Regions from separate parts of the Mesorhizobium sp. LNHC221B00 genome, predicted to be linked through region 3. Evidence: riboswitches for the same ligand, from Rfam matches in the RefSeq annotation. Region 3 holds a riboswitch; each other region holds the start of a gene.
What was found. A riboswitch is a leader RNA that binds a small molecule or an ion and turns the genes downstream of it on or off. The one in region 3 is predicted to bind cobalamin.

Region 1 (10,548 bases), on a different contig from region 3:
GCAAAGGCAGCGCTTTCAGTCCGAATGAACAAGAGCGATGAGAACGATGCCCGCGGCCTGTCCCCGGCATCGGCGTGGTGACTGCGCTCACTTTCCGCCACACGATCGACGATCCCTCGCGCTTTCGCTCGGCCGCCAATGTGGGTGCCTATCTCGGCCTAACGCCGCGACGAAAGCAGTCCGGTGAAACGGATATCAATGGCCGCGTCTCACGCTGGGGCGATCGGCTGTTGCGAACCTACCTGTACGAGGCGGCCAGCGTGCTCCTGCACCGGACGAAGAAATGGTCCACCCTGAAAGCCTGGGGGATGCGTCTGTCAAGACGGATCGGTTTGAAGAAGGCAAATGTGGCGGTCGCACGGAAGATTGCCGTTCTCCTTCATTGCATTTGGGTTGACGGCACCAGCTTTGAGTGGGGTAACGAAAAGATGGCTTAGTCGACTCCACCCCAAACGAGTTCTCGGGCCGCTATCAACGCGGAACTCGTGATGTCCCCGCCGGGACGGTGGTTGCGGCGACCTCGGTCAAACGGCTGACAGCAGTTTACCTGCATCTCGTTGGAAACGTTGAGGCGCCCGACCCGAACATCATCATGAGGCATTCGACCTCGGAAAGGACCATGACCCCGGCGATGGCAGTGCGAGATCCGGATTGACAACTACCCGCAATTAAAGGGCCGTTTGACACCTACCGCACCGCGAAATCGGTTGGGGCTCATCCTGCACACTTTCCGCAGCCTCGGTGTTGGCTCGGCGCTCGCGGATCACCAGCGTCCTTTGAGCGGTAGCGCTTTTCAGGTTGAGGTTAAAGTCCTCCGATTGTTGTGGCTCCGCACGGCCTCCATTAGTTGGACAATGGGGGCAGCGGTGCAGCGGCGGCAAATGGACGACTCACTGTTTCACAATGTTAGACAAGCGTAAAAGCGCGATGACATAACCACATAAACATTTCGTTATGCGCCATTGACAAGAGAAGGGATTGCTGTGATTGTCTGGCGTGTCGTGGTTCTCGCGTGCGGCGCTGCCGCAGCGGAGCTAAGAGGGAAGCCGGTGCGATGCCGGCGCTGCCCCCGCAACTGTTAGCGGCGAGCCAACCCCACTCATGTCACTGAGGCGAATACCCTCGGGAAGACGGGTAGAGGCTATGACCCCGCGAGCCAGGAGACCTGCCACGACGAATTACGTCCACGGGCGGGGTGTCTCGGTGGCCGCTGCAACCCGGGCGTGCCGGGCCTGCTAGCGCCTTCCTTGTCACCGACGCCCCCAACCATCGGGGTATGACATGACTGTCTCTCAGCAAATTCCTGTAGCAACGCTCGGCGTGCCGCGCTTCGGTCGTCGGCGAGAACTGAAATTCGCCCTTGAAAGCTACTGGTCCGGAAAATCGTCCGCTGGCGACCTTCTTGGAACGTCGAAGGCACTCCGTGCCGCTAGCTGGGAGGAGCAGCGCGATCGCGGCGTGTCGAAAATACCGTCAAACGACTTCTCGCTTTACGACCATGTGCTCGACACCGCAGCTATGGTCGGCGCCATTCCCTCCCGTTACGGCTGGAATAGCGGCGAGGTCCCACTTGACATCTACTTCGCAATGGCGCGCGGCAACCAGGGTCAGACGGAGGATTGTGCACACGCTGGTCACCAGGAGGCGGCTCATGGGCCCGGTGTAACCGCGATGGAAATGACCAAGTGGTTTGACACAAACTACCACTACATTGTGCCGGAACTGGATGATGATCAGACGTTCGCCCTCTCGTCGACGAGACCCGTCGATTACTTCCTCGAGGCCAAAGCTCTCGGCATTCACACACGCCCAGTCATCCTTGGACCCATCACCTTCCTCAAGCTGGCGAAATCGCCTGCCGAAGGGTTCGATCCTATCGCGCTCCTACCGCGGCTGCTGCCTGTTTACGAGCAACTCCTGCAGAGGCTGAAGCTGTCGGGAGCCGACTGGGTGCAGATCGATGAGCCAGCGCTTGTCCTCGATCTGAACTCCAACGAACGAGCTGCGTTCGAGTTCGCCTATGGCCAGCTGTCGAAAGCCGCGCCCGAGCTGAAGATCATGCTGGCTACATATTTCGGGCATCTGGGAGACAATCTCGAAACCGCGGTTTCTCTGCCCCTGGCCGGGCTGCATATTGATCTCGTGCGCGCTCCCGAGCAGCTGGAAACGGTGGGTCGGCTCGCTCCGAAGGATCTGGTGCTCTCGCTTGGCTTGATCGACGGCCGCAACGTCTGGCGTGCGAACCTGCCCGCCATTCTCGACCGCATCAAACCGATCGTCGCCGGCTGGCCCTTGGACCGCGTCGAGATCGCGCCTTCTTGCTCGATGCTGCATGTGCCGATCGACCTGCGCATGGAGACGGAACTCGACGCCGACATCAGCTCGTGGCTCGCCTTCGCGGCCCAGAAGACTGACGAATTGGTGTTGCTGGCCCGGGCCCTGTCCCAAGGCAGAGATGCGGTGGCTGGCGCGTTGAAAGCGTCTGCCGAGGCTGCCGCCACGCGCGTGACATCCACGAGGATCCATGACCCGCTTGTTCAGGGGCGGATCGCTAGCATTGACGACAGCGCGAAGCGACGAGAGAGCGCTTTTGCCGAGCGCTCCAGAGTCCAAGCCGGCTCACTCGGGCTGCCGCCGTTCCCGACGACGACCATCGGGTCCTTCCCGCAGACGCCGCAGGTACGCAAGGCGCGGGCCGCTCATGCGAAGGGCCAGCTGAGCTATGTCGACTACGAGACGTTCCTGAGGAAGGAGATCGAGGCTGCAATTCGCTGGCAGGAAGAGATCGGGCTGGACGTGCTGGTGCACGGTGAATTCGAGCGAAACGACATGGTACAGCATTTCGGCGAGCAGCTGTCTGGCTTCGCCTTCACCCAGCATGCCTGGGTACAAAGCTATGGGTCGCGCTACGTGCGTCCCCCCATCATTTTCGGCGACGTATCGAGGCGCAATCCGATGACAGTGCGCTGGTGGCAATTCGCGCAGTCGCTTACGGAAAAGCCCGTGAAGGGAATGCTCACAGGCCCAGTCACCATTCTCAACTGGTCTTTTGTTCGCGACGACGTACCCCGCTCCGAAGCCTGCCGCCAGATCGCGCTCGCCATCCGCGACGAAGCGACGGATCTCGAAAGATCCGGCGCAAGGATGGTCCAGATCGATGAGGCCGCGTTTCGCGAAGGATTGCCACTGCGCCAATCTGACTGGAAAGTCTATCTCGACTGGGCTGTCGAATGCTTCCGGATCGCTTCAACGGGTGTAAAGGACGCGACTCAAATTCATACCCACATGTGCTATTCGGAGTTCAACGAGATCATTCACGCGATCGCTGGAATGGATGCGGATGTCATTTCGATTGAGACGTCGCGCTCGAAGATGGAACTTTTGGACGCCTTCACGAACTCCAAATATCCGAACGAAATCGGTCCCGGCGTCTATGATATTCACTCACCACGCGTCCCGGAAGTCGGCGAGATTTCGGACTTAGTCATGCTTGCCCGCGAGCGACTGTCCGATGGCCAACTGTGGATAAACCCGGACTGTGGCCTCAAAACACGCAAATGGGAGGAGGTCCGCCCTGCCCTCATGAACATGGTCGCTGCAGCACGCGCGCTCCGGCAGAAAGTGCAGGCGTGAGGCTTCTCTTCCTCACAGTGTGGGGAGTTGCCGGCTGGCGGATGTCGGCCGGGAATATGCCAAACCGATCACACTCTTGGAAATAAGCCACACGGCGAAAATGTGCAATTTTCCTTCGGCACGTGTCCTCATCCCGCAGAAATATAAATGTGACACTACGCTATAGTATTGGTCCTTGGGAACATACCGGCCCCGCGCCTCGAACAAATCGTACACACGTCGTTTGTAACCGCCCGGTTGTTACCGCGGAGATTTCGCTTTGATGCGAGCGATGAGTTCCTGGTCATCGACGAAGGCTTCGAGGAAGTCACTCCATTCGTCAGCGGTGCGGCGCGCATGGGTAAGCATTTGCTCCAGCTCTTCCATTCCGTCGCGGGTGAGCGAAGTTATTGCCTCGTCCGGTCCGGTGTAGACGCTGATGATGCTGCCGTAGCTCAGGTTGTCATCATTGCTGACGATCGCCTGAAGGAGTTCGGCATCTTCATCGAGCAATTTGGCGACGTAGTCGATGCTGAACACATGGGTCACCGTTGCCATCAGGCAGCCTCGGCGGAGATGGCGGTGACAGGTGACCAATTCCAGGGAAGCAACTCGTCGAGGCGATTGATCTTGTGATCTTGGATGCGGTCGAGCACGTCTGCGAGATATGCCTGCGGATCGATGCCGTTCATCTTGGCCGTCTCGATGATTGTCATGGCGCGAGCCAGGGTCTCCGCGCCGGTGTCGGCGCCGGCAAATAGCCAGTTTTTTCTTCCGATTCCAATCGGGCGCAGGGCTCGCTCGGCGGCATTGTTGTCCATGGCGACGCGGCCGTCTTCGAGGAACAGGCACAATGATGGCCAGCGGCTCAGGCCATAACGGAAGGCTTTTGCCAAATCGCTCTTGCCCGGAATGCGGGTCAGTTGCGTTTCGATCCAGACACGGAATGCCCCGATCTTTGGTTTGCTATGCTTCTGACGTGCGGCAAGGCGGGCATCGGCAGGCTGACCCGCAATGCCGTGCTCGATGTCATAAAGCGCACCGATACGGTCGAGAGCCTCGCATGCGATCTCGGATTTGTTCGAGGTCCAGATATCATGGAAGTCGCGTCGCCAATGCGCCCAGCATGCCGCTTCTCGGAAGCGGGATTTTCCATCGGCTCCAGGCTCATAAAGCTTGCCGTAGCCTTTGTAGCCGTCAGCTTGGAGGATGCCGCTTGTCTGCCTCAGATGGCGGAGGACGTGGTCTTCCTTCCAGTCCGGAGCAAAGTAGTAGACCGCGCCAGGCGGAGCGCCGCCCGCCCATGGGCGTTGATCGCGGACATATGTCCAGATCCTGCCTTTCTTTACGCCTTTCCCCAGCCCTTTGTCCTGCATGGAGCGATCCAGCACCCGGATCGGGGTATCGTCGGCATGAAGAAGGTCGCTGGCCATGATCACGGTTCCGATCCGCTCGATCAGGGGCTGAAGCACCTGCATGGCGCGACCGCACCAATCGACCAACGTACTGTCGGGGATGTCGGCACCCATGCGGGCGAAGATTTCGTTCAGGCGATACAATGGCAGGTGATCGTCGAACTTCGAGACCAGGATGTAAGCCAGAAGGCAGGCTCCCGCCATGCTGCCTGGTATCGGACGGCTGGGCGCGGGCAACTGCACCATCTTTTCGCAGCAGCGGCAGGATTTCTTCAACCGAGCGACCTCGATGACCTTCATCTGCGCGGCGATCATGTCGAGGATTTCGCTTGTGTCTTCGCCCACAAGACGTAGTTCACCGCCACAGGCGGGGCAGCAGGCGCCGGGATCGAGCTCCCTGCGCTCGCGAACTGCCTTGTGCGACACGCGCGGACGCCGGCGCGTGATCCTTTCGGGCGCGTTCGTCATAGGCGCGAGAGACGCTGCCTCGTCGGCCTCATTGATTGGCCCGGCATTGCTCTCCGCCGCGGCGATCAAAAGATCCTCCAGCGCCAGTTCCAGCTGCTGGATTTCCCGCTCGACTTTTTCCGAAGACTTGCCGAAGACCTGTTTCTTCAGCCGGGCAATGCGCAGCCGCAAGGCCTGGATCAACTGGTCATGCGCCTGCAACGTCGCCGACATCTTCGCATTTTCCGCCTGCAAGGCGGCGATCATCGCCTTCAGAAAGGCAGGATCGTCTGGAAGATTTTCGGCGACATTCGGCATGCACCTGACTACCATAAGTCAGGACGAGTAGCCATAAAAACCATTAGATTCAGAGAGATAAATCACCCGACACGCGCCGGCGGCGCACCCCAATTGGGGCGTCGCCAGTCAATTCCTTCCCACAACATCGCCATTTGCGCTGACGTCAGCCGGGCCGTCCCGTCGGCCGCCGACGGCCACGGAAAGCGGCCCTTCTGCAAGACCTTGTAATAAAGACAGAACCCCTGGCCATCAAAATAAAGAAGCTTCAAACGGTCGCCACGCCTTCCCCGAAAGGCGAAGACCGCGCCTCCCGTCGGCTTCTGGCGCAACACATCCTGCGTCAGTGCAGCCAAACCCTCGATCCCTTTGCGCATGTCCGTGAACCCGCAGGCAAGGTACACCCGAACCCCAGTTCCCGGTCCGATCATGCTATCTCAACCGCCTGGATAAGCCGAGTCAGAGTGGCGGTATCGATCTCTCTGTCAAAGCGCAGGTTGCGCCCACAGCATAGTTGCAATTCGACCAGCGCTGACAATCTGTCGGTGCCTTTGCCCATACAGAGTTCGCTCCGCGCCACGGGCATGTCCACGGGAAGGAACATGGGACCCGCCGACGGCAACAGGAGCCCCTTCCTCCTCAGCTCTCGCCGCCAGGTGTAAATCTGCTGCCGTGTCACATCATGCCGCTCGGCAACCTCAGTCACAGTCGCCCCGTCAATTCCAACCGACATGACGATGTCGAGCTTCTTCTTATCACCCCAGCGACGACGCCGTTCAGCACCAAGAATCTCGACACGCATCGCAAACCTCGCACAAGACACGTCGCAAACGACGTCGTTAAACACGTGTCATAGGACATCACGACGATGTCAGGCAGGCGGTGACAATCGGGCGGTTACCGTCGTTTCTCAAAGTAGACTGCTTGGCGCGTTCGCTCAGGCGGCGACAATATATGATGCTGCGCGTCTGTCCGCTTCCCCAGTTGATTCGCGCAGACTACGGGCGAGGTGGCAGGTTTCGGGTATTGCTAGCGTCCCGCCAATTCGGAAATGGACCTCGCGATTCGTCCGTCCAAGTAAGAGTCGCATCATTGTCGATTGCCACGTCCGCAGCCAGCTGGCCCTTTATTTTCCTGAGATCTGCGTTACAGGCCGGGGCGTTGTCGCCGTTTCGGAGGGTAAGATGGGATAGGCGACCTCGGGTGCCTCTCCGGTCAGCGAGTTGAGGAAGGCAACAAGCAGGTCTACTTCTTCGTCCGCCAGTACTACGCCAAGCTGGGTGGTCCCCATAATAGCGACGGCCTGTTTCAGATCCCAAACCTTGCCCGAATGAAAGTATGGCGCGGTGAGTGCAACGTTGCGCAGCGGCGCCACGCGGAAAACATAGTAGTCATCGGCTGCATTGGTGACCGCAAATCGGCCCTTGTCTTTTTCCGGCAGGACCACGGCGCTGGGCTGTTCCACGAGGCCGAATGGGAAATAGGCTTGCCCACCAACGTTGATGCCGGCATGGCAGGACGAGCAGCCTTTGTCCATGAAAAGCGCCAGGCCCTGTTTCTGTTCGGAAGTCATGGCAACCTCATCACCATTCAGGAAGCTGTCGAACGGGGCCGGTGTGACCAGTGTCGCCTCGAAGGCTTCGATTGCCTTGGCGAAGTTGTCGAAGGTGACCCGATCGGCTTCAGCCGGAAAAGCTGCATCGAACCACTCGACATATTGCGGCATGGACTTGAGCGTGGCGATGACTTGGTCCGGTGTATTGGCCATTTCGATGCCGGCTTGGACCGGTCCCTTCGCCTGAGCCTTCAGGTCTGCGGCACGACCATCCCAGAACTGAGCGATGTTGAAGACAGCGTTCAGTACAGTCGGCGCGTTGCGCTGTCCCTTCTGCCAACCATGGCCGATCGAGGTTTCGTGATTGTCGTCGCCGCCGGTGGCCAGGTTGTGGCACGAGTTGCACGACACGACGCCTGACGCCGAGACGCGTGGATCGAAGAACAGTGCCTTCCCGAGAGCAATCTTTTCCGGGGTGATCGGGTTGTTGGCGACTGTCGGCGTGGTGGATGGCAAAGCCCTGAAGGTGGCCAATGCCGTATCTCTGAGGTCGGTGGGGATCGAATCCGCAGCAAAGGCGGCGGGTGCCAGCAAGGTGACAGCCATCGTTCTGAATAGGATTTTCATAAATGGTCTTCCTGCGTCGTGCACGCAGCCACTATGCGATCTGCGGCTCATGAACGCCCTGAGCTAGATCAGCTGAGGGAGAGGACCGGGGTCTGACACCTGTTTTCGCGGCTGAGCTGGGACCCTCTTGGAAGTGATCGCTCTTCTCCATTGGACTTCAGGGGGAAGGAGTACCCCTGCTCGGCGCCGTTTGTATGCATCAAAGCACGCCCTGGTGGCGGCTTCGTAGATTCGGTCACTGCGATCCTCCCGCCATCGTTGAGAAAGTCGATAGCATCCGCAAGACTGGCAATCTCTTGCACGATGTGCGCTGCACGCCTTGCGAAAAGTGAGCTTCTGAAACCTCAGGGTTCATTCGTTCCTCCTGACCTGCTGATTGCGTGAATCGGCCTTATTGGCACCCGCCGACTGCACATTGTGATGTCACCAGCGATGGCGGTTTCAATACCTAAGCAGCGACGGTCTATGCGATAGTATAGATGTCCTATCGGAATAGCCGGTCCGCCTTGTCGATCGTCACACCGGCATATAGCTCCGCTTCTACGAACATCCCATCACGCGAGGAAAGACATGGCCATCACGCGAGGAAAGACATGGCCAACACGCGCAGTATCGCCAATCTAGCCCTTGTGCCGGCGCGACGCTTGAGCAGGTCCACCGGCTGTAACTGCCTCACACCTTGATCCACAGATCCTAGCAGATAACCACGTTGTGGTCATCATTTGACGGACGCGGGGCATTGGCCCATAAGCGAGCCACCGCAAACTGTGCGGTTGCCAATGCGTAATGAAGTGAATTGGAATGATCTTCGGTTGCGAAACACGCACGTCCGACGCAGCTTGCGTTGACAGAGGCGGTTTTACGCGCAATAGCACTTCCGCCGGCCTATTTTTGTGGAGTTCAATTGTGGTTCGGCCAACGGCGCGGGGCGCCGGACCGGCGCCGGTAAACCTCATTAAAGAGAGAGAGACCCTGCATGGAAGAATTCTTACCGCGCATCGCCACTGGTGCCGGCATCGGCCCGGCTCTCGCAGAGAAGGGCGTTGGATTAATGCTGGGTTTCCTGCAAAGCCACGCGGCCGACGGTCCCGTTGCGCGCATGATCGAGGCCATTCCGGGAGCTTCGGAATTAGTAGCGAAGTATCGTGGCGACGACCCAGAGGGTGGCGGCCTTATGGGGCTCGGCCAGCAATTGATGAGTGAGGGTCTCAGCATGGCAAAGATCGCCGGCCTCGCCAACGAGACGATCGCCTGCGCCAAGGAACATGCCGGCGACGAACTCGTGGACGAGGTCCTCAATTCCGTTCCTGGCCTTCCCCAGTTCGTCTGATCAGCGGCAGCCGGGGTCGTATGACCTCGTGCGCCCGTGCAGCCCCTCTGCGCAGCAGGCATTCTCCGCCGAGCGTTCCGTACGCCATCCCGATCTCGCCAGACCACCAACCGCCGGGCACGCGAAGCGAGCGTTGGAGTACTTCATTCGTCCATTGCAAAATCGACTTCAGGCGAATCGATGTGTATAATTTCCGGCGGTAAGGGTTTATCCTGAACGCTTTCGATGAAGCCCGCGAGATAAGCAAACGTATTGTATTTCTCGAGGACCAACCGCTTCGCCTCTCTTATTGCGCCGCGACGTTCCTTCCAGAGGTCCGAGTCGATGATTTCTTGAATTTTTGGGATTACGTTCTTGTCCTCTGGGTCAATCAGAACCATAGAGTCCGAAGGGAAGAACCTCGTGATTGCCGGGCTGCCGTAATAGATCGGCATTGTTTCAGCAACGAAGCAGTCCATAAGCTTCTCTGTAAAATAGTAATCAGCACGAGTATTCTCGAACGCTATACTGTAACGGTAAGGTGCGAGTGCGTTCCATTTATCCCCAATCAGCCGAAAACCTCGGCCGAACAGGTCAAAATCGAGCTCCTTTCTCAGCCGCTCCAGAAACGCCAGCCGATATCGATGTCCTTTAAGCAGGGCGATGTCACTGGTAATCCATGAGAGCCGAAGCGGCTTATCCACGACTTCGCTGACCAGAAGTTGGTCATATGTCTTGTTTACAGACCAAGACCGAGTGATAGGTGGAGACAAAACGAATCGGCGCGCTGCATTCTGCCGAGCAGCCAGCTCTGCGTCACACGTCAGGACGATAGTATTTTTCCCCTGCCCTTCATGAAACGCGCGATGAGCTTTCGTCGGCGGTTCGCCGATTGCAAAAATTGTCCTGTTTGGGCTCGCCTCGATATCAACAGGGAGCCCAAAAAGAGAAGCAGAGTTAAAGACGATATGCCAATCGGGCACGAAGGATGTCGTGCGAACAAAAGCGACATTGTTCCAGATTCCACTGCCCTTTGGAGTGAGATGGTGGATTGCATCATCCAAAACGCCCCAAGAATCTAGACATGTAGCGACAATGGGCGCCGGGCGTTCCGTCAACAATTTGGCCGACAAAGCAGTTCCACTCCCTCACTCGTGAAGGTACTCAATGGCCATTCCGGATTGCGGTAACGTTGGGCAGCATAAACCCTCCGGGACCCGCTGTCGAGGCAATTGTCGCTTTGCACTTGACCAGGTTCTTCCTCGCTTTGTGCGGTGATCAGGCCG
Region 2 (10,548 bases), on a different contig from region 3:
TCTCGAATTCCACGGCATGGCGGGCAAACCCGCCATTGCCGGGTCGGCTTTAGTTGTTGCCGAAGAGGTTGTGGTCGGCGCCGACGACAGGCTTCTGGTCAGCCGGTTCCGACTTCTTGGTCGAAGCCGTGTACGAATTGTCGGTCGAAGTCACGGCAGGCTGGTTGGCGCCATAGTTGTCGCTGCCGGCGAGAGCGCTGCCGGAAATGGCCAGAACGGCGGCGGCAGCAAGAATGATCTTCTTCATTTCAAGTCTCCTGAATTTTGATGGGTTTTTGAGTTCGCCAGGACGGCGGGCAAGCAGCCGTCAACCGGCGGTCGCCTGTTAGCGGTTACCGAAAAGGTTGTGGTCGGCACCCTGGACAGGCGTCTGAGCAGCCGGTTCCGACTTCTTGACCGAAGCGGTGTACGAGCTGTCGACGGCAGTGGCTGCAGGGGTCGCATTCGAGCCGTAATGGTCCGAACTATAATGGTCGCTACCAGCGAAGGCGCTGCCGGAAATGGCCAGAAGGGCGGCGGCAGTGAGAACAATCTTTTTCATTTTGGGTACTCCAGTATTTTTCCGTCCGTCTAGCGGCGTGTCTTGGGATGAAATCGCGTCGTTCGGACAGCCCCGATTTGGGAAAGCCAGATGGCCGTTTCCAATCACGAAGTTGTTCCGCGTGGACCATGAATCCACCACTTGAAATTGTACCACCGGCTTCCACATCAATTTTTTTGCTTTTTTTATCAATCAGTTAGAAGGATCAAGGGAGCTATCACCAACTGTGTCGGAGGCCCAGCGTTCACAACGTCCTGCACGCACCGTCAACAGAAACGAACCGTTCGGTTCGATTTTAGGTTTCGCTAATAGTCACTTTTCGAAACTGTTAACCTTTTTTTGGCTCCGGCCAAGGATCGAAAAACAACGTTGGGGTGCTGGCGACGAGCCGGTTTCAACGGTCGCGATCCTTGTAGGGACGATCTTGCATGCGTGTCGCGCCGCATGGATGCGATGTCGTTTTCATGCCGACGCCGCGATGCGTGCCGTGATTAGATCACGCCAAATCAGGTGCCGCTTCGTGACGACGGAGTGGAGAATTGGGAAGCCGGTCAGAATCCGGCGCTGCCCCCGCAACGGTGGTGGAGTTCAAGTCGCAACGGGAGACCACTGGGCGAAAGCCTGGGAAGGTGTCGCGATGGTCCGCAAGGACGACTCCAGAGCCCGGAAACCAGCCCGAGATTGCTAGAACTCGACTGATCGCGGTGGGCGGTCAAGGGGCGGATGATGCATTCCCGGCTGGCGCCGGCCTGCGTCCGATCCTTCCTCCATCACCACCAGTTCAGTCCTTGGATATGAGGACAGGACATGGATGCTCGCAACGACATGCTGAGGCTCTTGAACAGCCGCAGACAGGGCTTTTCGCTGGAACAGCCCTTTTACACCGATCCGGACTACTTCAAGCTCGACATGGAGCTGATCTGGTATCGCGATTGGCTGTTCATCGGCCATGATTGCGAGCTGCCCAAGCCAGGCAGCTTCATCACCGTGCAGATCGGCGACTATCCGGTCGTGCTGGTGCGCGATCAGCAGGGCAAGATAAACGCCTTCCACAATTCCTGCCGCCACCGCGGCAGCCGCGTCTGCAACACCGACAAGGGCATGGCCGCCAAACTGGTCTGCCCCTATCACCAGTGGACCTATGAGCTGGACGGCCGCCTGCTGTTCGCCCGCCAGATGGCCGAGGGTTTCGACAAGAGCCAGTTCGGGCTGAAGCCGGTCGCCTGCGAAAGCGTCGCCGGCTATATCTTCATCTGCCTGGGCAAGGAGCCGGCCGACTTCGCGCCGATGCGGGCGATGATCGAACCCTACCTCAAGCCGCACCGGCTCGGCGAGGCGAAGATCGCCTTCGAGAGCACGATCATCGAGAAGGGCAATTGGAAGCTCGTCTGGGAAAACAACCGCGAGTGCTATCATTGCGCGGGCAATCACCCGGAGCTGTGCAAGACATTCCCGGAAGCACCGACCGTCACCGGCGTGCAGGGCGCCGACAGCGATCCGGAGATGCTGGCGCACTGGGCGAAATGCGAGGCGGCCGGCCTGCCGAGCAAGTTCCGCATCGATCCGGCCGGGCAGTATCGCGCCACCCGCGCGCCGCTGCTGCGCGATGCCGTCAGCTACACGATGAGCGGCAAGCGGGCGGTGAGGAAGAACCTCTCCGACAACGTCTCGGCCGACCGCATCGGCACCTTGATGCACTATCACTACCCGACGACATGGAACCATATCCTCATCGACCATGCCGTGACCTTCCGCGTGCTGCCGATCAGCGCCACGGAAACCGCCGTGACGACCAAATGGCTGGTCCACAAGGATGCGGTCGAGGGCGTCGACTACGATCTCGCCGAACTCACCCATGTGTGGACCGAGACCAACGACCAGGACCGCCGCATCGTCGAGGAGAACGCCTTCGGCATCCTGTCGCCGGCCTATGAGCCCGGCCCTTATTCGGAGTTGCACGAGGGAGGCGTCATCCAGTTCGTCGACTGGTACGCCCGCTTCATCGGTCCGCGCCTTGCCGAAGACGGCAAGCCGGCGCTGCGCAGCGTTGCGTGAGCTCATGTCGCCCAAACACGACATGAGCAGGGCAACAAGGACCAGAGGATGAATGCGATGACCGATCTTGGCCTCTATCGCCATCTCGACCAGATGGCGCCGTGGAACGACCGGCTCCAGGTGCTGGAAGTGATCGGCGTCAGCGATGAGGCGCCCGACGTGAAGACCTTCACCTTCCGGTCCGACAACCAGACCTGGTTCCGCTACAAGCCGGGCCAGTTCGTGACGCTGGAGCTGCCGACTTCGGACGGGCCGCTGATGCGCACCTACACGCTGTCATCGTCACCGTCGCGGCCATTCTCGATCGCGGTGACGGTAAAGGCGCAGGCCGGCAGCATCGGCACGCGCTGGATGTTCGACCATCTGGTGCCCGGCTCGCACGTCAAGGCCTACGGGCCGGCAGGCGACTTCTCGCTGCACAGCCATCCGGCGGCCAAATATCTGTTCATCTCGGCCGGTTCGGGCGTGACACCGATGATGTCGATGCTGCGCTGGCTGAACGACTGCGCGCCGTGGACCGATGTCGGCTTCGTCAATTGCGCGCGGCGCGCGGAAGAGATCATCTTCCGCAAGGAGCTCGAACTGCTCGGCGGCCATATGCCCGGCCTGTCGCTCGGCTTCATGATCGAGGAGCGGTCGAGCCGCGAGGGCTGGTACGGCCATATGGGCCGCATCGACGCGATCCGGCTGCCATTGCTGGCGCCGGATTTCCGCGAGCGCGAAATCTTCTGCTGCGGCCCCGATCCCTTCATGCGCGCCGTGCGCGGCATGCTTGAAGCCTCCGGCTTCGACATGACGCAATACCATCAGGAGAGCTTTGCAGCCCCTGCCGTGGAGGAGGTCCCGGCGCCGTTCGCGGCGCCCGCGGAAGGCGGCACGGTTGTTCCGGTCGAAGCGGCAACGCCAATCCGCTTCTCGCTTTCGGAGGTCGACGCCGAATGCGTCGCCGGCCAGACGGTGCTGCAGACGGCGCGCGCTTCGGGCGTGCGGATTCCCGCCGCCTGCGAATTCGGCCTGTGCGGAACCTGCAAGGTGAAGAAGGTCTCCGGCGATGTCGAGATGAGCCACAATGGCGGCATCCTCGATCATGAGATCGACGACGGCTTCATCCTGGCCTGTTGCTCCAAGCCGCTGTCGGCACTGGAAATCGAGGCGTAACCAGCAGGCAGGGCCTGCGGTCGCGCTCGCCGGGCCTGCGGGCCATCTTGCCAAAAACCCTGCAAATGGTTAGACGCCTCTACAACGGTAGGGTTGACCGTGAGGGCCGGCGATCATCCGCGCGGCCTGCTTCGGCGGGGAGCAAACATGCGACAATCCGGCATCTATGCCATAGCGAGCAAGGACATCGTCTTTGAATCCTTCGACGGCGAAGCCGTCGTTCTCGACCTGACGACGGGCAAATATTTCGGCTTCTCGGATTCAGGCAGCAGGCTTTGGGATGCGCTGTCATCCGGCGTGCCTGCCTCCGAACTGGTCGGCGCCGCAACGGCAACCGGTGCGCTGGGTGTCGCCGAGATTGACGGCTTTGTTTCACAATTGCTCGAATTCGGCTTGCTGGCGGCCGTGGCCGATGCCGCTGCAAAACCGGTTCCCAGCGAATTGCTGGCTCAGCTTGCGGGTGCCAGCGAGCCCCTCAAGGTCGATATCCATGACGACCTTGCCGATCTCATCGTCGTTGACCCCATCCACGAGGTCGAGGAACCCTTCGGTTGGCCCGCGGTGAAGCAGGCCAACTGAGGCGCGCGCATCAGGCACTCTCGTCGCTGGACGGCGTCGGAACAGGCAAACCATGCCGAAAGTCACTCTCGAGAACCTGGCGGACTACGCACGTCATGTGCTGGCGCAGGCCGAAAGCAGCGCCGCGCATTATCCGCTGACGCGCACGGTGGGCCTGCCGCATCTGGAGCTGACCGCGCATCTGAGTGCCGGCGCGTTGGCGAATGCCGTCGTTCACGGCTTTGTCGCTGCTTCGAGCAACGCGGCAGCTGCCGATACCTGCCGTATCTTCGTCGCCCATGCCGGCGTGGACGGCATCGCGGCGCCGGCCAGTTGGGGTCAGGGACCCTTCACGCAACATGCCTTCGCCAGCCGGCTGGCGGAAGCCGGACTGCGCGGCAACCATTTCCACGACCTGGATTTCTGGCAGTTCTACGACCCCGATCGCCGTCTGGGCGTGCAACTGATGACCGCCGATGACAGGTTCCCGCCTTGGGAGCCGGGGGCGCCGCTCCGCCCTTTCCTGCATTGGGAATATGCGGCGCGCGGCATGCGGCTGGCCCATGCGGGCACGCTGGGTGTCGGCGGCAAGGGCATTCTCCTCGCCGGATCGGGCGGCGCCGGCAAATCGGGAACGGTCGTCGCCGGCCTGCTCAACGGGCTCGACAGCGTCGGTGACGACTATGTGCTGATCGACCTTGCCGGCGGGCCGACCGCGCACCCGTTGTTTGCCACGCTCAAACAGGATCCCGCGGGTTTCGAGCGGCTGGGCTTGGAACATCGGCTGAAATCCTATGGTCCGCTCAACTGGCAAGGCAAGCACCAGTTCCGCATCGATGACATCGCGGCACGGGCAATACCCGCGCGGCTGGACATCGTCGCGTTGATGGTGCCTCATATCAGTGGGGGCGAGGCAAGTTCGATCATGCCCGTGTCGCGCAAGGAGGCAATGATTGCAATGGCGCCGTCCGGCATCTCGCAAATGCCTGGCGAGCGCGAGAGCGGCTTTCGCTTTTTCAGCGACCTCACCCGGCAGCTGCCATGCTACCAACTCTCGCTGGGGACGCACCCACAGGAGATCGCCGGCACGATTTCGGATTTCATCATGCGGAGCAACGCGTGAGATTGAGCGTCATCATGCCCGTCTACAACCGCGAGCACTATGTCGTTGCGGCCTTGCGATCGCTGCTCAGGCAGCGGGACGATGCCGAGCTCGATGTCATCGTCGTCGATGACGGGTCGACGGATGGCACCGTGGACATCGTCCGCGCCGTCATGCGGGAAGCATCGTGCATCCGGCTTTTCCACCAGGCCCACCAGGGTGTGGCAAGTGCGCGCAACACCGGTCTTGGCCAATTGCAGCCACAGACGCAATTCGTATCGTTCCTGGACTCCGATGACATCTCGCCATCCGGACGCTTCAAGGCCGACCTCGTCCATTTCAAAGCCGATCCGAGCCTCGACCTGACCTATTCCCTGATGATGATGGTTGAAGATCTCGACGACGAGATGCTGGAGCCGACTCCTGGCAGCCGCCGCAAGATCGCCCGAGGGCTTTCCTTGGCGGCAGGAACATTCAGCAGAAGCCTTATCGACCGGATCGGCAGCTTTGACGAGGCATTCCGTCAGGCCGAAGATACAGATTACCTGCTGCGCGTCTTTGAAAGCGGCCCCAGATTCGTGATGCCAGACACCATTGCGCTCTACTACAGACGTCACCCCGGCAACATGACCAGGGAGCCCGGCGTACCGCTTCGCGAGTACATGCGTGCGATCCACAAATCGATGAAGCGGCGCAAGGCGGATCCCTCGCTGCATACGGTCGACGGCATTTTCGACCTGAAAGACTCCGCCGACTGGCGGTTCATGTGATATGTCGGGCGGCGAATTCATGATCCGGGGCGACATATGAAGCTGAGCGTGATCATGCCGGTCCACAATCGCGAACAATTCGTTGGCCTCGCGCTGCGCTCGCTGCTCAGGCAACGCGAAAACGTCGATCTCGACATCATCGTCATCGACGATGGTTCGACCGACGGCTCGGCGGCCGTCGTGCGGTCATTGGTCGACCAGGCCCCATGCATTCGTCTTTTCCAGCAGGCCAATGGCGGGGTCACCAAGGCACGCAATGCAGGGCTGAAACAATTGCTGCCGCAGACGCGGCTGGTATCGTTTCTCGATTCCGACGACATCTCGCCGATAGGGCGCTTCGCGGCGGATATCGCCTGCTTCGAAGAGGATCCTGGCCTCGACCTGACCTATTCGCGCATGACGCTGGTCGACAAGATCGATGGCGAGACGCTGGAGCCGACCGCCGACAGCCACGCCATCACCGTGCGGGGAATCCACCTGTCAGCCGGGATTTTTGCACGGGAACTCATCGAGCGCACCGGCGGCTTCGACGAGGACTTCAGGCAGGCGGAGGACACCGACTATCTGTTGCGCATCTTCGAGAGCCAGGCAAAATACATTATGCCCGATACGGTGGCTCTCTATTACAGGCGTCATCCCGGCAACATGACCAAGGAAGCCGACGTGCCCTTTCGCGAGTTCATGCGCGCCATCCACAAGTCGATGAAGCGCCGCAAGGCAGACCCCGGCTTGCGGCGGGTCGAGGGCATATTCGACTTCAAGGATCTCGCGCAGTGGCGGTTCCTGTAATGGCGGGCTATGGCGTCGTCATTCCGGCTTTCAACGCGGCCGCAACCATCGGCGCGGCGCTGAACTCGGTTCTGGCCCAGACGGTCAAGGCGGAAGCCATCGTCGTGGTCGATGACGGATCGACCGACGATACGGTTGCCGTGATCGAGGCGATGAACCTGCCGGTGACGGTGCTGCGGCAAGAGAATGCAGGCCCCGGAAGCGCCACCACCAGGGGTTTTGACGCACTCTCGACCCCGTTCGTCGCGACGCTCGACGCCGACGACCTGTGGCTGCCGGACAAGATCGAAAAGCAGCTGGCCTGCCTCGACCGTGATCCCGGAACAGCGGGCGTCTTCGCGCACTGGCGGACGTTTCGCGGCGACAGGCCCGATTTGCCCGAGACGGCCAGCGTGGCAGGCTGGTCGCGCACGACGATGATGATCCGCCAGGAGGTGGTGACGGCCGTCGGCCCCATTGTCGACCCACAAGGCGGCCGCGGCGAAATGATCGACTGGATCGCCCGGGTTCGCGAGGCAGGCTTTGTCCTTGCCATGCTCGACGACGTGCTGGCCTTGCGCCGCATCAGGCCCGGCAGCCTCTCTTATGGACGCGACCCGGCGCGCGATCGCGGCTATCTCGAAGTCGCAAGGCTGGCCATGAAAAGGCGCGCGCAAGGCAGAGCGGGTGGTGGCTGATGGCCAAGGCTGTCCGTCGCATCACCCGCCGGTTTCCCGACTATGGCTGGTCCTGGCCGACCGGGGGTCTCGACCAGTTGCTCAAGGCGGCACTCCTCGATGACGAGGAGGCGGCCAGCCAATGCGCGATGCACTGGTTGGCCGTGAACGACATCGATCTCGTCTCCTTCCGCGAACACCGGCTGCTGGCCGCCATTTCGGACCGATTCGGCAGGAAATTGGCTGGCCATACCGCCTTCCCACGGCTTGTCGGCCTGCAGAAGATGCTGTGGACCAAGTCGCGGATGGCGATGCGCGAAGCCGAACCGGCACTGAAGGCGATGGCGGATGCCGGATGCATGGTGATGCTCATCAAGGGCGCCAGCCGAATTGCCCTCGACGCGGCGGCGCAGCGCGGCCGGGTGGCGCACGACATCGACATACTGGTGCGGCCGCAGGACATGCAAACAGCCTTCGACGTGCTGCGCGACCGCGAATGGCAGATCGCCACCGGCGTCAGCCCGCAATATCTGAGGACAAGACTGGCCTCGCTGCGCTCGATGAACTTCTTCAAGGGCAATTTTGGCGACATCGACCTGCACCAGCTTGCCTATGACGGTTCGCAGCAAAGCGATGAAGACGACATCGCCATCTGGCGGCGGGCGGACCCCGCCATTTTCAGCGGCGTCGGCGTGCTGGTGCCGTCGCCCGCCGACCGCATCGCGCTTGCCATCGCGCATGGCGGGCTCGACGCCCACACGCACAGCGACTGGCTGGTCGATTGTGCGGTGGCCATTCGCGGCGGCGATGTCGACTGGGACGTGTTCCTCGATGTCTTGGCCAGGCGCGGCCTTGCCGTTGCCGCGGCGGTGGCGCTCTCCTACCTCGCGCTTGAAATTGGCGTGACCGCGCCGGACAAGGTGCTGGCCCGTGTGCTGGAGATGGCCGACAGCGCCGGCCCCTCGCGCTGGTCCGGCGTGCTGCAGGCCAAGCCACGAACCGATTTCGGCAGGCTGGTCTGGCTGTCACGCGGCCTTGCCAAGCAATTGCGGCTTCGCCGCAAGAGCGGCCGCCTGCGGCAGGAACCGCCCGCCAAAGCCTGGCGGAGCAAGCCGGGCCGCCCCGAACCGCTGAATGCATCGTCGCCACCGGCGTTCTCCCAGGCCATACCCTGTCCGCGAACGGCGGGGGACATGATGCTGGACATCACCGTCAGGATCAGTGTGCCACCGGTCCGGCGCCGCATCGAAATGGAGATCAATGCCGATGACGACCATGTCGCACGCCTGCGCGCCATGGCCATCAGCCGATCCGGTGGAGAAAGGGTTCTGCATTTTCGCGGCAAGGTGACGCTTGACGGCGAACGGCAGGCCATGACGCTGGAGGCGCGACCCTCCCGGCAATTTCGCCGGTGGGACGATGCGGAGACTGTCGCCACCTATGGCGCGCTGCCGTTCCAACTGATCTCGGCGACATTTTCGCCGCTGCGCTGACAGAACGCCGTGCCGTCACATGGCTCCATGGTATGGGCTTATGCGGCACCCTCGTCCGGCTTGGTCACCCGCCGCAATGTCAAATTGATCCGCCCGCCGTTTTTCAGCAATGCCGAGGTCGACGGGTAGATGCGGTCGACGCCGTGGAAGGCCAGACGGCCCTCACCGCCGAGCACGACGACGTCGCCGCTCTTCAACCTGAAGGATTTGGTGCCGCCGTCACGCGTCGTCTGGCCGACCCTGAACAGGCAATCGTCGCCCAGCGAGACGGAGACGACAGGCGCCGAGAAATCCACCTCGTCGCGGTCCTGGTGCAGGCCCATCTTCGCTTCGGCCGTGTAGAAATTGACCAGGCAGGCTTCCGGCGGATGCCCGTAGCCCGAGACCTGCCGCCACAGGTCGAGCAGACGATCCGGAATAGGTGGCCACGGCATCCCGGTCACCGGATGCGTCGGCTGGTAGCGATAGCCTCGTTCCTTGTCGGTGACCCAGCCGAGCGGCCCGCAATTGGTCATCCGTACGCTCATCTCCTTGCCAGTGCGCGGCATGGCCGGCACGAACAGCGGAGCCTGCTGGACGATGCTTCTCACATCCTCGACCAGCGCCTCCTGGGCAGCGCGCGGCAGATAGGCCGGCATATGGCGGACGCCCTTGGGCAGGACGAGCATGGATTGCCTCGCATGGCGATGTTTCGTCGCCTCAACATGCCACTATCGAACGCAAACGGCGACCCGAAAGCCTGCAGCAGCGGCTATTGCTAGATGGGCCAGGGCCGCAGCATCACGGCTTCATTGAAGCGCCGCTGGTAGAATCGAAAACGCCGCGCAACCTTTGGGATGCGCGGCGCCCGATTTCGCTGCCTCGCTGCAGCTTTCGCGGTGCTTAATCGTTCTCTACCCGGCCGCGCAGCTTCTTGATCGTGCCGCGACCGGCCTTGCTCTTCAGCCGCCGTTCCACCGCGCCTTTCGAGGGCCGCGTCTTCTTGCGTGGCGGCGGTGGCGGCTCGGCGGCCTTGGCGACCAGTGCGGTCAGCCTTGCGCGCGCATCGGCGCGGTTCTGTTCCTGGGTGCGGAAGCGTCCGGCCTCGATGACGATGACGCCGTCCTTGGTGGCGCGCTGGCCGGCAAGCTTGATGGTGCGGGTCCGCACGCGTTCCGACAGGCCCGCGGCGTTTTGCGCATCGAAGCGCAGCTGCACCGCCGTGGCCACCTTGTTGACGTTCTGGCCGCCTGGACCCGACGAGCGGATGAAATCCTCGTGCAGGTCGCCCGGATGGATCACGGCTTCGCCGGATATGATGATGTCGTCGTCGATCGGCATGCCGCAGTCATGGCGCGGCGGGCCGAAAAAGAAAAGGCCCGATCGAAACCGGGCCTACACGACACTGAACGCAACGATGTCGAGCGGGTTGGCGATTACTCCGCCG
Region 3 (10,548 bases):
GCTGCAGCCTGAGTTTCTTCAAATGGTTGATGGTGTGGCTCATCGTCGGCTCCCTCTCACGCCGCTTCGGCGACCGGCACCGCGGCCGAGGCGCGAAAATGCTGGATGGCGGCGCCGACGCCGGAGCCGGGCGCCAGCCGCACGCCGCAATCGAGCAATGCCATTTCGGCCGCCGACAGCGAGGCCAGCACCATCACCTCGTTCAGCCAGCCGAGATGGCCGATGCGGAAGACCTTGCCGAACACCTTGTTGAGACCGCCGCCGAGCGAGGTCCGGTAGGTCTGGTAGGCACGCTTGACGACGTCGCCGCTGTCGATGCCTTCCGGCACCAGGATGGCGCTGACTGTATCGGAATGCCACTTCGGCGCTTTGGCGCAGAGTTTCAGGCCCCAGGCGTCAACCGCCTTGCGCACGCCTTCGGCAAGGCGATGGTGACGGGCGAAGATGTTGTCCAGCCCTTCCTCGGCGATCAGGTCGAGCGAGGCGCGCAGGCCGCGCAGCAGCTGCGTTGCCGGCGTGTAGGGGAAATAGCCGGCGTCGTTGGCGCGGATCATGTCCTCGAAGGAGAAGAAGCAGCGTTGGTGGGCCGCAGTTCTCGATGCGACAAGCGCCTTCTTGCTCACCGACAGGAAGCCGAGGCCGGCGGGCAGCATGAAACCCTTCTGCGAGCCGCTGACGGCGCAGTCGACGCCCCATTCTTCCTGACGGAAGTCGATCGAGCCGATCGACGACACGCCATCGACGAAGAGCAGGGCAGGGTGGTTTGCCTCATCGAGCGCGGCGCGGCAGCCGGCGACGTCGCTGGTGACGCCGGTCGCCGTCTCGTTCTGCGTGCAGAAGACGGCCTTGATGCGGTGCGTCTTGTCGGCCTTCAGCCTCTCCGCATAGAGTTCGAGCGGGACGCCGGTTCCCCATTCGCAGTCGATGACGTCGACCTCGAAACCCAGCAGCTCGGCCATGTCGACCCACAGATGCGAGAACTGGCCGAAGCGCGACATCAGCACGCGGTCGCCGGGGCTGAGCACATTGGTCATCGCCGCTTCCCAGGCGCCGGTGCCGGAGGACGGGTAGATGAAGACGCGGCCGGTCTCGTTCTTGAAGACGCGTTTGATATCCTCGAACAGCGGCAAGGTGAGATCGGGGAAGGATGCGGCGCGCATGTCCTCCATCGGCAGGTTCATCGCCTGCCGGACCTGTTCGGGGATGTTGGTCGGCCCGGGAATGAAAAGATGGGTGAAACCGGCCATGGTGCGAACTCCTCCTGATCCAGCAAAGCGGTGATGGGGAGTTTCGTTTCGACGGCCAATGCCGACAACACCTTGGCGGGTAACATCTCGCCGCGCGCGGGTGGGGTGGGCCTACCCGGTTGGCCTACCCGCTTGCCTTAGCCGAAAGGCTGCTTCTGGGTGCGCCTCTCGCGTGAATAGAGCGCGACGGCCATCGCCCGATTGCGGACGTCGAGCTTGTCGTAGAGATTCTTGAGGTGGTACTTTACCGTGTTCTCGGAAATGCCGGTCCGTGTCGCGATCTGCAGATTGGTCCAGCCGTCGGAAAGCACCGCCAGCAGCTCGCGCTCACGGACCGTGAGCTGCGCCAGGGGCGTGTCGTTGACCTTGTTGATGTCGATGTAGGGGATGCAGATGCGTCCATGCGCGACCGCCAGGATCGTCTCGAAGATAATATGCGGATCGTCGAACTGGAAGCAGTAGCCCTGGGCCCCGAGCCGCACGCACTGCTTCAGGATGCCGATGTCATGGTCGTTTGAAAACACGGCGATGCGCACGGGGAGCTTGCTGGCCTGGATTTCGGCCAGGACATCGGCGCCGTCCATGTCGGCGAGCTTCCAGCCGATGACGGCGACGTCGAATTCGCGTGCCGTCGCCAGTTCCAGGAAATGCTTGCCGCTCTGCACCGATGCCAGGAGTTCGAAGCGTCCGTCGCATTCCAGCATTTCGCGCAGGGCCGATATGACGAGCGGATTGCGTTCGGCGACGACCACGCGAACGCGCCGGTCGCCAACTGCCTTGCTCGTTTTCCCGGGTTTGCTGTTCAAGGGCGGTTTTTGTCCTGGGCTGATCGTGCCGCAACTCGGAGGCCAGGCTTCAGGCCCGGATCCGTATCATGACAATTCTGCCGCAATCGCGCCGGGGTGCTCTTTCCCCAGCGACATCGGCTGTCGCGCCGTCAGAAGCCGGGATTCGCTGGTTTTGATGGGAAAGGCATTGCCAGGTCAGGCATCGGCGATGTGCTCGCCAGGTGGCGCGGAGCAAGCGTTTCGTTTGATATTCCGTGCCTTAGGACGATAAGTTCTCGAAATCGAATCGCGTCTTCAAGCGAGATGCAACGGATTTCCGCGAAACCGGTTTTCGCTTTAAGGTTCGATGCTCTAGACCTGAGACAGAATATTTCGGGATGGCGGGAGGCGCTGATGGAGGACAAGCAGACGACCTCCGCCAAGGCGGCTGACGACATCCACGCCGACATCTATGGCGAGGACGGCGCGGTGCTTTCGTCCTTCCTTGCCCACATCGGGGCCGCGATCGCCGACCGCGATACGCCGACCCTCAAGCATGAAGTCGACCACCTGCACCAGTCGGAACTCGGCGACCTAATCGAGGCGCTGCATCCCGAGCAGCGGCGGACCCTGGTCGAGCTCCTGGGCGCCGATTTCGACTTTTCCGCGCTGACCGAGGTCGACGAGGCGATTCGCATGGAGATCGTCGATCAGCTGCCCAATGCGCAGATCGCGCAGGCGGTGCAGGAACTCGATTCCGATGACGCGGTCTACATTCTCGAAGACCTCGAGAAGGAAGACCAGGACGAGATCCTGTCGCAGCTGCCGTTCACCGAGCGGATCAGGCTGCGCCGCTCGCTCGACTATCCGGAGGAGACCGCCGGGCGGCGCATGCAGACCGAGTTCGTCGCGGTGCCACCGTTCTGGACCATCGGTCAGACCATCGACTACATGCGCGAGGACAAGAACCTTCCCGACCGCTTCAGCCAGATCTTCGTCATCGATCCGAGCTTCAAGCTGCTCGGCGCCATCGATCTCGACCAGATCCTGCGCACCAAGCGCACGGTCAAGGTCGAGGAGGTGATGCACGAGACGCGCCACGCCATCCCGGCCACCATGGACCAGGAGGAGGCGGCGCGGGAATTCGAGCAATACGATTTGCTTTCGGCCGCCGTCGTCGACGAGAACGAGCGGCTGGTCGGCGTTTTGACCATCGACGATGTCGTCGACGTCATCCAGCAGGAAGCCGAGGAAGATCTGCTGCGCATGGGCGGCGTCGGCGACGAAGAGCTTTCCGACAGCATCCTTTCGACCTCGCGCTCGCGCGTTCCCTGGCTGCTGGTCAACCTCCTGACCGCATTCCTGGCGGCTTCGGTGATCGGCCTGTTCGATCACACGATCGAGCGGATCGTGGCGCTTGCCGTGTTGATGCCGATCGTGGCCGGCATGGGTGGCAACGCCGGTTCACAGACCATGACCGTCACCGTGCGGGCACTAGCGACCAGGGACCTCGACATCTACAATGCCGGCCGCATCATCCGCCGCGAAATGGGGGTGGGCTTCATCAACGGCATCGTTTTCGCCATCCTGATCGGCATCGTCGCGGCCGCCTGGTTCCACGATGTCAATCTGGGCGGCATCATCGCGGCGGCGATGATCATCAACATGTTCGTCGCCGCACTCGCCGGCATCCTGATCCCGCTGCTGCTCGACCGATTCAAGATCGATCCGGCGGTGGCGTCGGCGGTCTTCGTCACCACCGTCACCGATGTCGTTGGTTTTTTTGCCTTCCTCGGCCTTGCCACTTGGTGGTTCGGGGTCCGGTGATCGAGCTCAATTGACTTTTACGTAAATGCCATGCGAGGCTCGCGCGGGGTGCCGTGTCGATTCCGGCGCGGCAAGGGTTTGATTCGGACGAGGCGACGCATGGCGTTCGCCAGGGTTTCCGGCGTGTGGGAGTGACGATGCGGGAATATTATTCGATCACCGAACTGACCCGCGAATTCGACGTGTCGACGCGGACACTGCGCTTCTATGAAGATGAGGGGCTGGTGCAGCCGGTGCGGCGTGGCCGCACGCGGCTGTTTCGTCCCTCCGACCGCCACCTCATCCGGCAGATCATGCGGGGAAAACGGCTCGGCTTCTCGATCAACGAGATCCGCGAAATCATCCAGATGTACAAGGAGCCGCCAGGCGAGGTCGGGCAACTCAAGCTGATGATCAAGCGGATCGAGGAAAAGCGCGAGGATCTCCGGCAAAAGCGCCGCGATCTCGAGGAGACGCTGGCCGAACTCGACCAGGCCGAGGAGTCCTGTGTGGAGCGGCTGGTGGAACTTGGGGTCAATACCTGAGGGGCCAGATTCTATCGCGCGTTTGAGCGACAAACGTTCGTGATTGGCCGGAGCGTTTCGAACTTCGTCATCCTCGGGTCTGCGCTGCGTCGCTGCGCTCCTTGCTCCGCCCGTGGATGAGGACGGGATAGGCGTTCGGCCAATCGCCGAGGTATGCCGCCTCATCGGCCAAGAGCTGTCAAAATCTCTGCGCCGCGGAATACAGGCCCCGGCTCAGATCCAGCGCCGCACTCTCTTTGCGTAATCCCGGTATTTCTTGCCGAACTTTGCCGCCAGCACCTTTTCCTCGCCCTCGATGGCGAGCTTCTGGGTGGCGAAGGCCGCGATGAACGCCAGCGGCAGAAACCAGACGATGCCCGTGACGAAGGCGACGCCGATCAACAGCAGCGTGTTGGCCAGATACATCGGGTTGCGGGTGATGCCGAAGGGGCCTGACGTGACGAGATGGTCGGGCATCGCGTTGGGATTGAGCGTCGTCTTGGCCCGGACCATCGTGCGGATCGCCGTGAACCAGAGTGCCGCGACGCCGAACAGCGCCACCCAGCCGGCGGCGAACAGGATGTCGCCCAGGAGGTCGCCGATCCAGGGCAGGGGATAGAGCATGCCGAGAATGATGCTGATGGCGATGGCGGCGGTGTAAATCACCGGCGGCCACGGTATCCCTCCTGGCTTCGGCTGGCTGTCGGTCATTGCTGTCCCCCCTCGGTCATCTTGTCGTCGGTCTGGGCCGTGCAGGTGCCGGCCAGATCGCCCAGATGTGCCTTCCATTGCGCAGTCTGATCGTTGTTGTAGAGCCGATCAAGCGAGGATTCGCCCTCCAGCGTGTCGAGCATGCAGCTACAATAGCTCGAACAGAACTTGGCGTCGCGCGACTGCTCGCACGAGATCTGGCAGGTCTTCAGGAAATTGACCTGCGGGGTTTCGACCTTGGCTGGCATCACCTGCGAGAACAGCCAGACGCAACCGATCAGCAGCGGCTGGTGGATCAGGTAGAAGGCGAGGCTGTGTCGGCCGATGAAGACCAGCGGATTGGCCCAGCGGCCGGCCGTCAGGCTTGCCAGGCGCGCCCGCATGCCGGAAGCGGAGGCAAGTTTCGCGACACCGATGCCGACAAGCACCGCGCCGAACCATGGAAACAGCGGCACATAGTCGTTGGAACGAGGATTGATCGCCGACAGGCCTATCCACCACAGCCAGGGATGATCCAGGGCCTCGAAGCGCTGATAAACCGGCGCCGCAATAACCAGTGCCGCCACAAGCAGGGTCAGCAACGCCGGCAGGCGCAGGAAGGCGAGGCCGAGCAGGCTGGCGAGCGCGATCTCGTGCAGGATGCCGAAAAAGATGAAGCCGTCCGGCGTCGCGATGCGGGTGACGATCGAGATGGCGACCGCGGCGCCGGCAACCATGGCGAACCGCTTCCAGAAGCCGTTCCAGCGGATTTGCCGGCCATGGGCAAGGTACAGGCTGACGCCGACCAGGAACAGGAAGGTCGAAGCGATGCAGCGGGCGTAGATCTTCCACCAGCCGAAGGCTGTGAGGCCGGGGTCGGTGTAGCCGAAGAACTCCAGATCCCAGGTGAAGTGGTAGCTCGCCATGGCGAGCAGCGCGATGCCGCGCAGGATGTCGATGGCGACGATGCGTTTTGGCTGATTCTGGACGGGTGCGGTCGGCGTGTCGATGGTCATGGTCTCGCGATCTGATTCAGCCCCGCCTTGAGGACTATCACGGTTGGCCGGGACAGAAGAAGACCGGGTTCCTCGGCACGGCGCCGCGTGGGCGCAGGCCATGTCGGATGCCGCTTTGGGCCAGCGCCGGAAAGGCTTTGACCAACTCGCTTTTCGCCGCCTGCGCGTCGGTTTCCTCTTAATGGCCCGGAAACGGCCAAGGCAGATTTGACGGGTGATTCTGCTTTGGGGAAGCAATGTCGACCCATGTGCGCCATCCGATCTGGCTCCCGGCCCTCAAGGCCGCGGACGCGCGCACCTTCGCCTCGCTCTACGCAGTCGAATCCTTTGCGCGCGCCACGGTGTCCAGCGTCATTCCGATCCAGGCCTATGAAATACTGCACAACGAGCAGATGGTCTCCATCCTCTACACCATCGTGGCGCTGCTTGGCCTGTCGGTGACCCTGTTCATGCCGATGCTGATCCGCCGCTTTGCGCGGCGCTGGGTCCACACCGCAGGGGCCTGCCTGCTCGCCATCGGCTCGCTGTTCTTCGTCACCCACACGCTTGCCGGACAAGTAGCGGGGATGCTGTGCCGGGTGATGGGCGCCAGCGCGCTGTCGATCACGCTCAACCTCTACATCATGGACCACATCCGCAAGACAGACTTCATGCAGGCCGAATCGCTGCGCATGGCGTGGTCGATGTTTGCCTGGACCGGCGGGCCGACGCTCGGCATTTTCCTCTACGCGCATTTCGGCATCTATGCCGCGCATGGCGCGGTGGCGGCGTTCGCCGTGGCCTTGCTGGCGCTGTTCTGGTTCTATCGGCTTGGTGACAACCAGTCGATCCAGCCGGGCAAGACACGACCGGTCAATCCGCTCGCCAATATCGGCCGCTTCGTCGCGCAGCCGAGGCTGAGGCTAGCGTGGCTGATTGCCTTCGGACGCTCCTGCTTCTGGACGACCTTCTTCGTGTACGGCCCGCTGTTCATGGTGATCACCGGCGAAGGCGAACTGACCGGCGGTCTGCTGGTCTCAGCCGGCAACGCGCTGTTGTTCATGGCCATCTTCTGGGGCAAGGCCGGAAAACGTTTTGGCGGCCGGCGCACCATGACGTTTGCCTATTTCGCCATGTCGGCAATGCTGCTGGCCGCGGGCACAGTGGGAGCGACGGCGCCGCTGCTGACCGGCGCTTTCCTGCTTGGCGGCGCGTTCTTCACGATTGCGCTGGATGCATTGGGCTCGACCGCCTTCATGCGCTCGGTACGCTCCTACGAAAGGGCGCAGATGGCGGCGGTCTACCGCACCTATCTCGATTTTTCCGAGCTGACGCCGCCGCTGGTCTATTCCGTGGTGCTGATCTTCTTCGGGCTCGGCTCGGTGTTCGTCACGCTGAGCTTGCTGGCCGCGGTTTGCGGCTTCGTGACCTGGCGTTATCTGCCGAAGTCACTGTGACGGTCACGGCGAAAGCGCCGTGTGGCGCTCGCGCACCCATTTGTGGAAGCGGTGCAGATCATATTCCTCGGGCATCAGCACGCCGGCTTTGTGGCGCATGGAGCGCAGCCCTTTCTGGTTGACCTCGCAGATCGCCGCGTCCTCCTCCAGCACCTGCGTGCCGAAGGCGACTATGTTGTCGATGTCGGCCGACGGGTCGCCGAGCGCTCCGGGCGCGAACAGCCATTCCGCGACAAGACCGGTCTGTTCGGGACCGAGCGGCACCAGCCGCACGGTCCGGACATAGTCGACGTGACCGACGACGAACATCGAGGGCAGGCTGGTGGCGTAGGTCTGGCCGGCGGCGCGCTCGGCCGGCGTCAAGCCTGCGAAGACCGGTGCATGGGTCTTGCCGTCGCGCGACCAGGTTTCCGCGCCGACGCGCAGGCCACCGGAAAATTCCGGCGCGTCATTGTCGGCGTGGCGCACCCATTCGGGGTCATCATGCCGGCTCATCAGGCCGCGGCCATAGATCGGCACCAGCCGCGACAGATCCTTGTGAACGCCGGGGCAGTGCAGGCACTCGTTGAAGTTTTCCCAAAAAATCTTCCAGTTGCAGTTCATCACCTTGCGCAGCACATGGCCTGATACCAGCGTTTCCAGCGGCCAATTGCCGAGATCGCCGCAGGCGGGATCGAATGAGGCCTGCGCCGAGCCGGCCGCGCCCTCCTGCAAATTCGCGCCCTCCTGCAAATTGACGAACACGAAGCCGCGCCACACCGAGAGCGCGACGCGATAGAGCGGATGGTCGGCCTTGTCGAAGCCTTCGGGCAGCGATTTCGACGGCACGCGCACGAGGTCGCCGCGCAGCGAATAGGACCAGGCATGATAGGGGCAAGTGATCAGCCGCGCCTTCAGCCGGCCTTCGCTTTCCTGGCACAGCTGCGAGCCGCGATGCCGGCAGGTGTTGTGGAAGGCGCGCAGTTCGCCGGTCTCGTCGCGCAGCACGACGATTTCCTGCGTGCCGACGCGGAAGGTGCGGAAAGCCAGCGGTTGGGCGAGATCGGCTTCCCGGCAGACGAGCAGCCAGCTTCGATACCAGATCGCATCGAGGTCGCGCTGATAGCTCTCGCCGTCCCAATAGTCCGATGACGGCAACGTCGCTTCAGCCCGGGTCAGGCCGTTGTAGCGATCGCGTTCGCTGGCATTGGGCTGCAGGGCTGGGGGCTGCATGGCTGGCTTCCTGTGAAGTGGCCAGCCGACACCCGGCCGGGATAATTGTCAATTGTAGTGCCGAGAACGGCCGATGCCGCCGGCATGGCGCAATCGCGCTGGTTGCCGGCGGAATTTGGTTTGCCGCGTGTCGTGATTTTCCGTATAGTCACGCTGTCGTCGGTTCCGTTTTGGAGCCAAGAGGGAATGCGGTGCGGGCTCAATTGTTGCCCAATGCCGTGGCTGCCCCCGCAACTGTGTGCGGTAGTCCTCTCCATATGCCACTGAAGATTTTTCTTCGGGAAGGTGGAGAAGGGCGCTGATCCGCGAGCCAGGAGACCTGCCGGCGACAGGAAACTGACTTCGATGCCCTCGGGTGGAGGGTGAAAGGACAAGACATGAATACTGCTTCCGTCTCCCTCGGCGCCTCGGTCTCCTCGCAGTCGCGCTTCATGCAGCTCGCGCTAGCCGCGCTGCTCGGCATCTTCGTCGTCGGCTTTGTCGGCTTCTCGCATATCGATGCGGTCCACAATGCCGCCCACGACTATCGTCATTCGATGGGGTTTCCCTGCCACTGACGAGGATTTGACATCATGAACCTGTTTCGCAACGTCGTGTTCATCGCGGCGATCGCAGGGCTTGTGGCCGGCGTCGTTCTCGCCTGCATGCAGGCCTATGCCACCGTGCCGCTTATCCTCAAGGCCGAAGTCTACGAGCAGGCCGGTGGCGGCCACCATCATGACCAGGCCGCGCCCATTGCCGCGGATACCAATGCCATGAGCACCGCCGCACCGGCGGGGCATGCCATGAGCTCCGCCGCGCCGGCGCCGGCCGAAGCCGCCGCTCCGGCGGAAGACGAAGGCTGGGCGCCGGCCGATGGTTTCGAGCGTTTCGGCTTCAGCGTGCTTGCCAACATCGTCACCGGCATCGGCTTCGCGCTGGTCCTGGTCGCGGTCTCGGAATTCGCGGGCGGCATCGGCAATTGGCGCCAGGGTGTGTTCTGGGGCCTGGCAGGGTTTGCCGTGTTCACGCTGGCACCTGGCCTCGGCCTGCCGCCGGAACTGCCGGCGATGCCGGCGGCCGAGTTGCTGCCGCGCCAGATTTGGTGGGTCTCGACGGTGGCGGCCACGGCGATCGGTCTTGGGCTGATCGCCTTCCGCAAATCGCTGCCGCTCGCGATCCTTGGCGTGGCTTTGATCGTCGCCCCGCATATTGTCGGCGCGCCGCAGCCAGACAGTTTCGAGACGCCGATTCCCGAGGGCCTGCACCACCAATTCGTGGTGGCGGTGACCGTGACCGATCTGGTGTTCTGGCTGGTGCTCGGCGCGGTCGTCGGCGTGGTGCGCGGCCGTTTCACCGGCACCGCGACCAGCCTGCGCGACAGCTTTGCCTGATCGCGGCAAGCTGACTTTCATCATTGGTGGCGCGCGCTCCGGCAAGAGCGCGCACGCCGAGACCCTGGCGACGGCGTTGCCCTCGCCATGGACCTATATCGCCACTGCCGATGCCTTTGACGACGAGATGCGCGAGCGCATCGCGCTGCACCGCTCGCGCCGCGGCGAGGGCTGGTCGACCATCGATGCGCCGCTGGACCTCGCTGGTGCGATCGAGGCCTTGCCGGACAATCAGCCGGTGCTCGTCGACTGCCTCACCCTGTGGCTGACCAATCACATGCTTGGCGAACGTGATCTCGAGCAGGAATGCCAGCGGCTGGCGGCCGTGCTGTCGCGGCCGCGCGGGCCCTGGTTCGTGGTGTCCAACGAAGTCGGGCAAGGCATCGTGCCGGACAATGCCCTGGCACGTCGGTTCCGCGATGCCGCCGGCCGGCTCAACCAGCAGGTCGCGGCGATTGCCGATACGGTGCTTTTGAT

Region 1: linked by a shared signal. The riboswitch ahead of metE (5-methyltetrahydropteroyltriglutamate--homocysteine S-methyltransferase) and the one ahead of X741_RS145955 (CbtB domain-containing protein) in region 3 are both predicted to bind cobalamin.
Region 2: linked by a shared signal. The riboswitch ahead of X741_RS164755 (aromatic ring-hydroxylating dioxygenase subunit alpha) and the one ahead of X741_RS145955 (CbtB domain-containing protein) in region 3 are both predicted to bind cobalamin.

Annotation. Positions count from the first base shown of each region.
Region 1 covers NZ_AYWR01000011.1:300,657-311,204, reverse strand. Annotated here, with positions in the region: partial or broken gene X741_RS01000000166780 (transposase) at 1-437, shown strand, start outside; cobalamin riboswitch at 986-1,188, shown strand; gene metE (5-methyltetrahydropteroyltriglutamate--homocysteine S-methyltransferase) at 1,282-3,633, shown strand; gene X741_RS150895 (hypothetical protein) at 3,874-4,170, opposite strand; gene X741_RS150900 (IS66 family transposase) at 4,170-5,792, opposite strand; gene tnpB (IS66 family insertion sequence element accessory protein TnpB) at 5,855-6,202, opposite strand; gene X741_RS150910 (transposase) at 6,199-6,573, opposite strand; gene X741_RS150915 (cytochrome-c peroxidase) at 6,898-7,953, opposite strand; gene X741_RS150920 (hypothetical protein) at 8,930-9,283, shown strand; gene X741_RS1000000168545 (glycosyltransferase family 10) at 9,427-10,395, opposite strand; partial or broken gene X741_RS1000000171020 (hypothetical protein) at 10,411-10,548, opposite strand, start outside.
Region 2 covers NZ_AYWR01000001.1:312,306-322,853, forward strand. Annotated here, with positions in the region: gene X741_RS164765 (DUF680 domain-containing protein) at 50-247, opposite strand; gene X741_RS164760 (DUF680 domain-containing protein) at 326-541, opposite strand; cobalamin riboswitch at 1,033-1,235, shown strand; gene X741_RS164755 (aromatic ring-hydroxylating dioxygenase subunit alpha) at 1,349-2,596, shown strand; gene X741_RS164750 (hybrid-cluster NAD(P)-dependent oxidoreductase) at 2,654-3,754, shown strand; gene X741_RS164745 (PqqD family protein) at 3,902-4,333, shown strand; gene X741_RS164740 (hypothetical protein) at 4,386-5,435, shown strand; gene X741_RS164735 (glycosyltransferase) at 5,432-6,184, shown strand; gene X741_RS164730 (glycosyltransferase family A protein) at 6,221-6,973, shown strand; gene X741_RS164725 (glycosyltransferase family A protein) at 6,958-7,650, shown strand; gene X741_RS164720 (nucleotidyltransferase family protein) at 7,650-9,122, shown strand; gene X741_RS164715 (alpha-ketoglutarate-dependent dioxygenase AlkB) at 9,161-9,790, opposite strand; gene arfB (alternative ribosome rescue aminoacyl-tRNA hydrolase ArfB) at 10,005-10,442, opposite strand; gene X741_RS164705 (phosphoenolpyruvate carboxykinase) at 10,538-10,548, opposite strand, start outside.
Region 3 covers NZ_AYWR01000016.1:101,055-111,602, forward strand. Annotated here, with positions in the region: gene X741_RS146000 (CoA ester lyase) at 1-43, opposite strand, end outside; gene X741_RS145995 (aminotransferase class V-fold PLP-dependent enzyme) at 57-1,247, opposite strand; gene X741_RS145990 (response regulator transcription factor) at 1,385-2,053, opposite strand; gene mgtE (magnesium transporter) at 2,429-3,841, shown strand; gene X741_RS145980 (MerR family DNA-binding transcriptional regulator) at 3,979-4,365, shown strand; gene X741_RS145975 (isoprenylcysteine carboxylmethyltransferase family protein) at 4,579-5,055, opposite strand; gene X741_RS145970 (DUF1624 domain-containing protein) at 5,052-6,050, opposite strand; gene X741_RS145965 (MFS transporter) at 6,287-7,486, shown strand; gene X741_RS145960 (aromatic ring-hydroxylating dioxygenase subunit alpha) at 7,490-8,683, opposite strand; cobalamin riboswitch at 8,842-9,040, shown strand; gene X741_RS145955 (CbtB domain-containing protein) at 9,076-9,255, shown strand; gene X741_RS145950 (CbtA family protein) at 9,271-10,071, shown strand; gene cobU (bifunctional adenosylcobinamide kinase/adenosylcobinamide-phosphate guanylyltransferase) at 10,064-10,548, shown strand, end outside.